2 regions of the Pseudoalteromonas sp. CO325X genome follow, and region 1 is predicted to be linked to the other one. Evidence: riboswitches for the same ligand, from Rfam matches in the RefSeq annotation. Region 1 holds a riboswitch; the other holds the start of a gene.

Region 1 (5,242 bases):
TTGCCACGCGTGCGGTGATCACCCGCGCTTTATACACCGGTGCATTGTTTATCTATGTACTGTTTTTTATTAACTTTATGATGGAGCAGAGCTTTTGGGCGCAAGCGATATCGGTGTTGATATTTAGCTTTATGCTCAGTGCCCAGTATCAATGGAGCATCGAGCCCATACGCAGTAGTGCCATATTTGTTGAGCATGGGGTACTGAACTTACTTGATACGCCGATAAAGCTCGCTGATGTCAAAGAGGTGATTTACTGCCAGCACCAGCGTTATGAACATATTGCTCGTTTTCGCTATCACAATAAAACTTTTCAAGACTTTGAGCTTTCCTCAAGTGACCTGATAGCTGATTTACAGCTTTATCATTTTTTAGTGGCCCAAGGCTTGGTGGTGCGCATGACTGAGGACAGTAGTCAGTTTTCTTAGATATTGGCGAGTGCTCACTATTAGCTTATTTCATGACGATTTTATTCACAGAAAAGGTAACTTTATTTTGCACACAATATCAGGCGTTTATTTCTTAAAATAAAGTTTTTATAAATTGATTGTTGCGTAATTAAGGAGTTACAACGTTGGCATTTTTAATGAAAAAGAGGTGTTTAGGTTTATTTTTTGTCGATAAGGTAATAGTGGTTTGGGTGAAAAATAATCAACTCAGTTTTTGTTTATATAAATGATAGTTTTATGTAGCATTTTTGTTTCCAAACTATTGTTAAGGAAATAAAAATGAGACAAAAAATTTTATCAGCTTGTGTGGTGGCGTTGCTCGTTTTCGTGGCCAATAATGTATTTTCATCTAGCTCACAAATAAAAGTAACAGACTACAATACCTTCTATGATACCCAAGTAAACAGTGCAAATTGTGGAGGGTATTGGGACGAGCGATTAGTGAGAGTCTGTGATTATAGAACCGAGTTAGTAGACGTTTCTTATAAACGTTGTCACTACAGGCTTACTGCTCCGGCTCCTAATAGCGATGCGCCAGAGTGGGAAACTCGCGTTGTATTATCAACACAAAGTTGCCCAGCAAACTGGACAATTGCCGGACCTTCTGGCCAGGCTCCCGGTGGCGTGTATATGCATCAACACAACTCCTATTTCACTCAACAAGAAGAGCAAACCGTCGAATATAATTGTCGTATGGAAACGCGAACTGTTTGGGTGCCAGTTGATGGTGAGCATTGCCCCATACAACCTTAATGAGAATCCATAATAGGCAATACACAGGCAGGCTGCGGCCAACCTGTGTATCCAAGCAATCATTAACCGCCAGAACACCATCCAGTGAAGTGTGATATTGACTTCTAGCCGTCTGCTAGGTACATTGCTGATTCACATTCGGTCTCAAGACCGAATGTGTCGCAGAAGAGGTGCGATAGCTAGGTAGTAAACGTGAGGCCGACGACCGCCAATGACCGTTTATGAGGGAGACTATCGCCGAGGAAGTGCATTGTGCGTCGCAATGGCTTTCGGTTCTTGAGGCTGAATCCTCGGAACTGTCACCTGTAGGGGTGGAGGGCTTCTGGCAATGGACATTCTTACCTTTTTAGTCTTGCCAAGTTCTCCTGATTGTATTTGAAAAATAACTCGTTTTTCATCTCGGAGAGATAATGAATCAGGAATATTCTGTCGCCAAGTTTGGCGGCACTTCAGTAGCCGATTATGGCGCTATGAGCCGGTGTGCACAAATCATCGCTGCTAATAATAATGTGCGTGTGGTGGTCGTCAGCGCCAGTGCCGGGGTCACCAATCACCTTGTAGCGTTATGCCAAAGTGCATTAACGCCTCAGCAGCGCCAAGCGCACATCGATGGGGTGATCGCTATCCAGCTTAATATTCTCGAATATGTTAGCCTTGATGCCGATTTAGCCCACGGCTTTGATGTCACCTTGAGCGCCTTTCGCAGCAGTGCTGAGCAAGCACCACAATCGAGCGCTCACAGCGATGAGCTACTGAGTTTTGGCGAGTGTTTCTCTTCTTATTTGTTTACTCAGGTATTACGCGAACATGGCGTGGCGGCAACGCGCTTTGATGTGCGTTCGGTGCTCAAAACAGATAGTCAGTTTGGCAAAGCCCAGCCCAATATTAAAACAACAGCGCAGCAAGCCCATGCCCAATTGCTGCCGTTGCTTAAAGATCAAGTGGTTGTCACTCAGGGCTTTATGGGCAGTGATGACTATGGCGATACCACTACCTTAGGGCGCGGGGGGTCGGATTACAGCGCGGCCCTACTAGCCGAGGCGATTGGCGCGAACAGCGTATATATTTGGACCGATGTGGTCGGTATTTTCAGTACCGATCCCAGAGTCTGTGCCAAAGCCGCACCCATTGCCTACTTAAGCTTTGACGAAGCCGCCGAAATGGCAACCTTTGGCGCTAAAGTCTTACACCCAGCGACTATTTTACCCGCTGCACGCAGTGGCATCAGTGTGTTTGTCGGCTCCAGTCGCGAACCACAAGGAGGCGGGACGTGGATACAAAAAACGCCACAAGAAGATACTTTAGCGGGTGTTCGCGCTGTGACTCAGCGTAAAAACCAAATTCTCTTAACCCTGAAAAGCCCAGAAATGTTACTAGCGAGCGGCTTTTTAGCGCGGGTGTTTACTATTTTGAGTGAGCATAACATTTCCGTTGATTTGGTCACGACTTCGGAGATAAGTGTCGCACTGACGCTCGATAATGCCCCGAATGCCAGCCGGCCGGAGCTGGATCAACAAGCTCTTGAGCGTTTAAGCGAGTTTTGTCATGTGTCAGTTGAGAATAACCTCACATTGGTGGCGTTAATTGGCTCGGAGATTGTGCTGCGCCAGAGCGAGTTGAATTTAATGCAGGTGCTCAGTGAGTTTGATATTCGCCTTATTTGTCACGGCGCATCGAAACATAACCTGTGCTTCTTGGTTGAGCAAAGTCAGTCTGATGCAGTGGTGCAAACTATTCATCAACGGCTGCTGGAAGGTTAACAGTGAGCACCGGGCGCTGCGTATCGGTGATAAGACTGATATCAAAGTGCCCGGCAAATAGCTTCTGACAATACACTTGGCCACCAAGGGGGGCGATAAGCTCCAAGATGGGTTGGCCTAACAAGGTGGCAATCGGTTGCTTAGTCGCTTTTGCGTAGGCTTCTTTTAATGTCCACACCCGGAAAAAGGTCTCAACATCGCTGCCAATATCTCTTGCCTCGGCCTCGGGATAATAGTGCGCTGCGAGCTTCTTAAAGGCGCGAGAGTTGTCAATTTTCTCAATATCCACACCTAATAAGGCTGCACCGCGCGTCATCGCTACGGCAATGTGGCCATGAGCGTGGCTGATGACTATCCGTGCATTGAGGGATTGGCCATCAATGCTCAATATCAGCTGCGCCTGGTCAACGTCAAATTCACTGCACCAGGCAGTAAGAGGGTAATCGCGATACTGCGGGTACAGTTGTCGCGCAAGCTGTTTTATGGCCCAGCGTGTGGCGCGATACTCCTGCTGCGCCTGCGTCTTTTTACGCTTTGCTAAGACCGCTTGCTCTGTACGGTGCAAATGTGAGTCATCTAATTCACCGTGCGCTTTAGCACAATAAAGCAACACCACGTCGCTGTGCTTGGCATGTTGCTCGGTATCGGTCGGTAAAGGTGAAAAGCAATAGGCAGGGTTTAGCATCAAGGACATTCCGATAAGCGTGGCTATGACTACTTTGTTACGGGTAATTATGATTTAATAGCGGCAAAACAATAACAGATATCCCTGCGAATGACGAATAAGCGTGACGGTTTCCAAAGCCGTATAGGTTTTGTACTAGCGGCAGCTGGTGCAGCAGTAGGCCTAGGTAATATTTGGGGTTTTCCAACTCAAGCAGCGAATCACGGTGGCGGTGCTTTTTTATTGGTGTATTTCATTGTCATCTTTGCCTTGGCACTACCGGCACTGTTCACTGAGCTGTACTTGGGCTACGCCGCTCAAGCCAACCCGGTACAAGCACTTAAACGTGCTTGGCAACCAAAAGCGGAAAAAATAGGGGCAGGGGCTGGTTATATCGGTTTAGCCGGGGCCATTGTCATGCTGAGCTTTTATTCTATCGTGGCTGGGTGGATGTTGGCCCATGCCTTAGCGCCGCTGTGCGAGATGCTAGGTATGAATGACGCTGCCGCATTTCTAAGTGGCGATTCTCTTGCCCGTAACCTTATTTTCACGCCGCTGATGTTGGTGTTAACCGCAAGCATTATTTTAAAAGGGGTTAAATCAGGGATTGAAGCTTGGTCGCGGCGATTAATGCCGTTGCTTTTGGTGCTGTTAGTTGGCTTGATTTTCTACATCGGCTCGTTACCCGGCGCCGGTGAAGGCTTTAGTAATTACCTGCAACCTGACTTCACTAAGGTGTGGGACCCAGATTTAATCATTGCTGCCATGGGACAAGCGTTTTTCTCATTGTCGCTGGGGGTAGGGTGCATGATGATCTACGGCTCTTACTTAAAGCCTGGGGCTAATATCGGCAAGCTGACCCTGAGTGTGGCCGCCCTTGATACATCGGTGGCGTTTTTGGCCGGCCTGCTTATTGTGCCCGCGATTTTTGTCGCCAGCCACAATGGCGTGGAAGTATTCCAAAACGGCAAACTCATTGGCGAAGGGCAACTGATCTTTGCGGTGCTCCCGCAATTGTTTAATACCATGGGCAGCATGGGGCTGGTGATTGCTTTGGCCTTTTTCGTTCTCATGTCTATTGCTTCGCTGACCTCGACCATTTCTTCGACCGAGATCCCGGTGGCGTTCTTGGTGGAAAATCATGGTATCGGCCGTAAAGCAGCCACTTGGCTGGTTAGCGCCGTAGTGATGTTGGCATCGCTCACCATCGTATTTAACTTCGATTGGCTGTTTGGCTTAGTGATCCAAGTATTTACTCAGTACCAGTTGCCTTTGATGGGATTGTTCTACTTTCTTACCCTCGGCTGGGTGTGGCGTCGTGGTAATCAATTAGCGCAATCTGACAAGATGAGTATAGTGGCGCTGCGCTGGTATATACGCTTAGTATGTCCAGTGCTGATGACCGCCGTGTTTATTAATGTGGCGCTGAAATAGCCGGCGCCACTTAGTGTTTTAAGGGGCGCAAACGCGATTGGTTAGCATTTCACCCTTGGCGTATTGCAGTAAATTATCAAAGGTGGTTTGCACTATTTGCTGCAACGCTTCTTCGGTGAAAAAACCCTGATGCCCGGTGATCAACACATTTTGGAAGGTAAGCAGGCGGGCGAAGACATCAT
Region 2 (5,242 bases), on a different contig from region 1:
GATGCTTTTGATGACTCTGAATTCGGCCAACTTAACGAGCATATTTTACTTATTGAGCGTAATCAAAACTGGGTCGCACAACTTAGCCAGCCAATGCAGCAGCAGTCACTGTTTATCGCCGTAGGTGCGCTCCATTTGCCGGAAAAAAATGGGCTCGTTAACCTACTGCGCGAACAAGGTTTCACGGTTACGAAAAAGCAGCCCTCTCAGTAACGTGTTTTTTCAACAACGCGCTCAACTGCTGAGTGTTGACCGGCTTGTTAAGTACGGCATTGGCGCCGACAGTGATACTCTGCGCGATGCGATGCTCGTCTTGACTGGCAGTCACCAAAAAAATAGGCACGCTGAGCGCTAAGCGCTCACGAATCTCAATAATGGTACTTATGCCGTCTTTGTTTGGCATATTTAAATCCATTAATACACATTGATAGTGATGTTCTAGTAATTTATCGAGTGCTTGCTCACCATCATCAACAATGGTGGTGTTAAAGCCTATTTGCTGAGCTTGTTTAGCAAGCACTAACTGATTTATTGGGTTATCTTCAACAATCAGAATATCGCCATGCTGGCTGCTTGGCTCTAACCGGGCTTTGTCGATAGTAAGTACGGGCCAAGTTAGCTTGGCCTCAGTGCCTGTTGTGGTGCTACAAATCGTAAGGCTTCCACCCACCTCTTGAGCCAACGCATACACGAGGCTGAGACCTAATTTAGCGCCCTGAAAGTGCTGTACCTGCTCGGTGTTGTAATACAAAGCATGCTGCTGAGCAGCCTCAATATCAGCAGTGGCAATGCCATCGCCGTTATCTTTAACGACAACACTCAGCAGCCCAGCTGGTTCATGGTATTCAAATTGCGCATGCACCGCAGCGCGCGTATGTATAAAGGCGTTGCTCAATAGCTGATTAACTGCTTGGATTAACTGCTTGGATTAAATGCAGATGATCAGTTTGTGCTTGAACAGGTAGGCTATCTTCACCCTCGACACTCAATCGCTGCAGGGTTTCAGACTTAAGCTGCCAAGGCGCCAATATTGCACTCACGGTTTGCTTTAATGACTGCTCGGTCACTAAAGTAGTAAACGCTCCCGACTTAAGCTTCTGTAATTCCAACATTTCTTGCACTAGCGCCTGCAAATGTCGGGCGCAGCCCAATGCCGTTTGCTGTTCTTCGCGACCAGCCGCAGTACGAGAGTCCAATAGGCCAATAATCCCCGTAATTGGCGTCATTAGCTCATGACTCATATTAGCTAAAAAGTCAGATTTTACCCGATGCGCATGCGCGGCTTGACGCCGTTGGTAACGAAGCCGATAAAAAATAGCTGACACTCGACGTGTCAAAGGATTAAAGATGAGCCACCACTCACATAAAATAGTAGCAATGGCTGCCAGCGTTAAAAGGGGAATAACAAGCTGTAAATGTTCTATTTTTTGCTTAGATTCTGACTCTAAAACGGTGACAACAGCATCTAAGTCCTGCAATAACGACAGTAGTTTTTGACCCTGAAAAGCACTTAAAGGTGCATCGCTGCGACTCGCTAACTGCACATACTGGCGCACCCGACCATCCAAGCCCTGCTGGTGATAAAGCGCCAGCACCTGAGGGCTTTGCTGCACCAACTGTGAGCCTAATAAAAACTCATGGTTATTGTAAAAGCGCATAGTGGCACGAGCGAGTTGCTGCTGCTCAAATCTTACAGCACGGTCATTGACGGCCAATTTATGTAATGCAATCTTCTGCGAAAGCATCCGTTGCATACCCGCAATATTTATCACTTTTGCGTCATTTCGCTGCATATCGATACTTTTCATCACATACACTGTAGAGCTAAGTATGACAACAACAAGCATACTGGCTGCCCAGAAATAACGTTTTTGTAAGTGTTTGGTAAGACGTTGCATAAGAGGGGCCTTTGCAATAACTCCTTAATACTGACACAAAATCAGCCTTTGTAAAATTTGTTCTCGCTTTGGCGTTGACAGCGTTAAGCATAAAGTGATTGAATAAAAAGGCACCCTTATTGAGTCGGCCGCATGTGCTGTGGTCGCAAGGGCTAGAAGAGGAGCGTCATTCAGGTAGTTATGGGAAGGAGAGCAAACTCCAAAGCACCATAACGAGGGGAATGTACGCCGAGAGACCTGTAAAGTTTGCTACTTACTGTCTCGGGCGCATGGGTTGAATCCCAGCGACTGTCACCATTAGCGCTTAGCGCTATGTTTTTGGTGGAGAGCTTCTGGTCTTAGTAACGCTGGGCCCATTTGGCTCTGTGTTTTAAGCCCATTCGCTCTTCGAATTTAACCAGTTCGATGCGAGGCGGGCAACCCCTTCCTAATTCAATCGAACTCGCACTAAGTTCGTGAGAGATGACTACAACTCATTCTTTAGCAGATACCATTGTCTGGACAGCATTGATCACTCCGATGCATGCTGACGGCAGTATTGACTTCAATACCTTAACTCTACTTGTGCGCGAGCAAGAGCAAGCGGGAAACGGCATTCTTATTCTTGGCTCTACTGGTGAAGCTCTGGCTCTCAGTATAGATGAGCAACAAGCCGTGGTTCGTCACGTTACGGCGCTCACCTTGCGTGTGCCACTGATGGTTGGCGTGGGCGGTTTTAACCTTAGCCAACAACTACAATGGCTTAGTTTTTGTAACCAACACCCCATAGACGCCTACCTTCTGGGAGCGCCCCTATATGCTAAACCGGGTATTCAAGGGCAGCTACATTGGTACTCGGCACTGCTGGATGCCAGCAAAAAGCCGTGCATGTTGTACAACGTGCCCGGACGCGCTGCAGTCAGTATTCCCCCCACAGTCTTAGCACAGCTACAGCAGCACCCTCTGTGCTGGGCACTTAAAGAAGCCAGCGGTGATATTGCACAATTTGAGGCTTACCGCGAAGCCGCGCCTGAGTTAGCGATTTTCAGTGGCGACGACGCGCTGATGCCTTATTTTGCTCAGGCCGGTGCAACGGGCCTTGTATCTGTGGCAGCCAACGTCTGGCCACAGCAGACACAGCACCTGGTACAACAATGCCTTCAAGGGCAAAGCATCAATGCCTTTGTAACCTGGCGCAGTGCAATTGATGCGCTGTTCAGTGCAGCCAATCCAGTGCCCGTTAAGTGCCTTTTGCATGCTCTTGAACGCCTCAACAGCCCGATGTTACGACCCCCATTAAGCCACCTTGAGCTTAATGACACACAACCACTTCTTAATGCCCATGAACGCATTGTTGCGTGGGCACATTGATAAAATTAGTTAACAAGGTACCTCAGTTATGAGTTGGTTAGACTTACTAAATGACCTCGAAAGCGGCCACGTACGCGCCGCAACACAAGACGAACACGGCCAATGGCACGCCAATGTGGACGTAAAAAAAGGCATTCTCGAAGCCTTCAAAAATGGTAATAACACCGAGTTTGCGGGCGGCTTTGTTGATAAGCATAATCTAGCTCCTCGCGGTTTTAGCGCCCAAGATAATATTCGCATGGTGCCTGGCGGTAGTGCTGTGCGTCGAGGCGCTTACGTTGCCCCTGGCACCATCATCATGCCACCTGCATATGTCAATATTGGTGCCTTCATCGACAGTGGAACTATGGTCGACAGTCATGCCTTGGTAGGGTCATGTGCGCAAGTGGGCAAAAACGTTCACCTTAGCGCCGCCGTGCAATTAGGTGGCGTGCTCGAGCCAATTGGCGCTAACCCTGTGGTGATTGAAGATGATGCCTTTATCGGCGCGGGCTGTGTCATTGTCGAAGGGGTGGTGGTCCGCCAAGGTGCGGTACTCGCCCCTGGTGTACGTTTAAGCGCCACTATCCCAGTATATGACTGCGTTAACGAGCGACAACTCGATAAGGGCGAAGCGATTCCGGCCAATGCCATTGTTATACCTGGCTCCCGCCCAAGCTCTAGCGCTTGGGGACGCGAACAAGGGCTCAGTATGAGCTGTGCGCTTATTGTAAAGTATCGCGATCAGCACAGCGATGCATCGCTGGAGTTAGAAGAGGTATTACGCTAATGCCTGTCTCTGGCGCATTGTTAAACGCTTTTGATACGCTCACTCAGGAGCGCCAGGAACCTTGCTTTGTTTACGATCTTGACAGTCTGCGTAAGCACCTTGATGAGCTGATGGCGCAAGATGTGGTGAAGTTATGGTATGCGGTAAAAGCGAATCCTTTATCTGCGGTTATCGATACTCTGGCAGCCGCTGGCTTTGACTTTGATGTCGCCAGCAGTGGCGAGCTCAACCAGGTGCTTTCACAACATGTTGGTGCACAACGTATCCTCAACACTGGGCCGGCAAAATCGCGCCAGCAGTTAGGCGAATTTTTAGACGCTGGGGTGCGTACCTTTGTGTTGGAGAGTATCAATCAAGTTCGCTGGCTTAATGAACTGGCATATAACCAGGGGATTGAAGTGGATGTGCTGCTCAGAGTGCAGTTGCGCTGGCCAGAGGGTGAGCGCAATCCGCTCGGTGGCAATACCCTGACTCCGTTTGGCTTAGCGCCAGAGCAGTGGCAAGAGCTCTACTTAGCCGACTACCCTGCGCTGAATTGCATTGGCCTGCATATTTTCCAGTGGGGCAACATGCTTGATGCGGCCCAGTTGCTTCACCTATGGCAAAGCATGTTAGCGCCATTACAAGCACTCTGTGAACGCCTTGGTTTTGCCATGCAAGTACTGGATTTAGGTGGCGGTTTAGGCGTTCCTTATGACAGCGAAAGCAGCCCGCTAAATTGGCAGGATGTGCTCGGCGCACTGCGCGATATTAAGCGCCAAAGCGGAGTAAGAGAGTTGTGGATGGAGTTGGGCCGTTACGCCGTCGCACAATGTGGTTACTATTTAGACCCCGTGATTGAACAAAAAATAAATTATGGCGAGCGCCAACTGATCGTCGCAGGTGGTATTAACCATCTTTTACGCCCCGCTGTAGCAGGGCAAAACTTCCCTGCGCAGTTATTACGCCGAAGTAAAGCCGAACAGGTAAACTATCGTATCCATGGGCCTTTGTGTACGGCGCTGGATAGCCTAGGACAACACTCGCTGCCTGAGGATATTGATGAACATGATTGGCTCGTGTTTATGCAGGCCGGAGCCTATGGCTTCACCGAGAGTATGCCGTTTTTTCTGTGCCACTCATTGGCTGGTGAATACGTGTTTGAACACGGCGCTTTGCGCGTGGTTCGTGAGCCACAACCGGCCAGTTATTATCTGAGGTAAGTATGCACCCTGTCAGTCAAGAA

What was found. A riboswitch is a leader RNA that binds a small molecule or an ion and turns the genes downstream of it on or off. The one in region 1 is predicted to bind lysine.
Region 2: linked by a shared signal. The riboswitch ahead of dapA (4-hydroxy-tetrahydrodipicolinate synthase) and the one ahead of lysC (lysine-sensitive aspartokinase 3) in region 1 are both predicted to bind lysine.

The regions. Positions count from the first base shown of each region.
Region 1 is NZ_SGPG01000022.1:120,095-125,336, forward strand. Features, by position in the region: gene EXT46_RS12745 (hypothetical protein) at 1-428, shown strand, start outside; gene EXT46_RS12750 (hypothetical protein) at 729-1,202, shown strand; lysine riboswitch at 1,360-1,532, shown strand; gene lysC (lysine-sensitive aspartokinase 3) at 1,613-2,962, shown strand; gene EXT46_RS12760 (4'-phosphopantetheinyl transferase superfamily protein) at 2,934-3,647, opposite strand; gene EXT46_RS12765 (sodium-dependent transporter) at 3,738-5,060, shown strand; gene EXT46_RS12770 (2-hydroxyacid dehydrogenase) at 5,079-5,242, opposite strand, start outside.
Region 2 is NZ_SGPG01000026.1:27,935-33,176, reverse strand. Features, by position in the region: gene EXT46_RS14215 (TraB/GumN family protein) at 1-213, shown strand, start outside; gene EXT46_RS14210 (response regulator) at 188-895, opposite strand; gene EXT46_RS14205 (histidine kinase dimerization/phospho-acceptor domain-containing protein) at 903-1,898, opposite strand; lysine riboswitch at 2,047-2,238, shown strand; gene dapA (4-hydroxy-tetrahydrodipicolinate synthase) at 2,361-3,248, shown strand; gene EXT46_RS14195 (2,3,4,5-tetrahydropyridine-2,6-dicarboxylate N-succinyltransferase) at 3,277-4,017, shown strand; gene EXT46_RS14190 (PLP-dependent decarboxylase) at 4,017-5,219, shown strand; gene EXT46_RS14185 (succinylglutamate desuccinylase/aspartoacylase family protein) at 5,222-5,242, shown strand, end outside.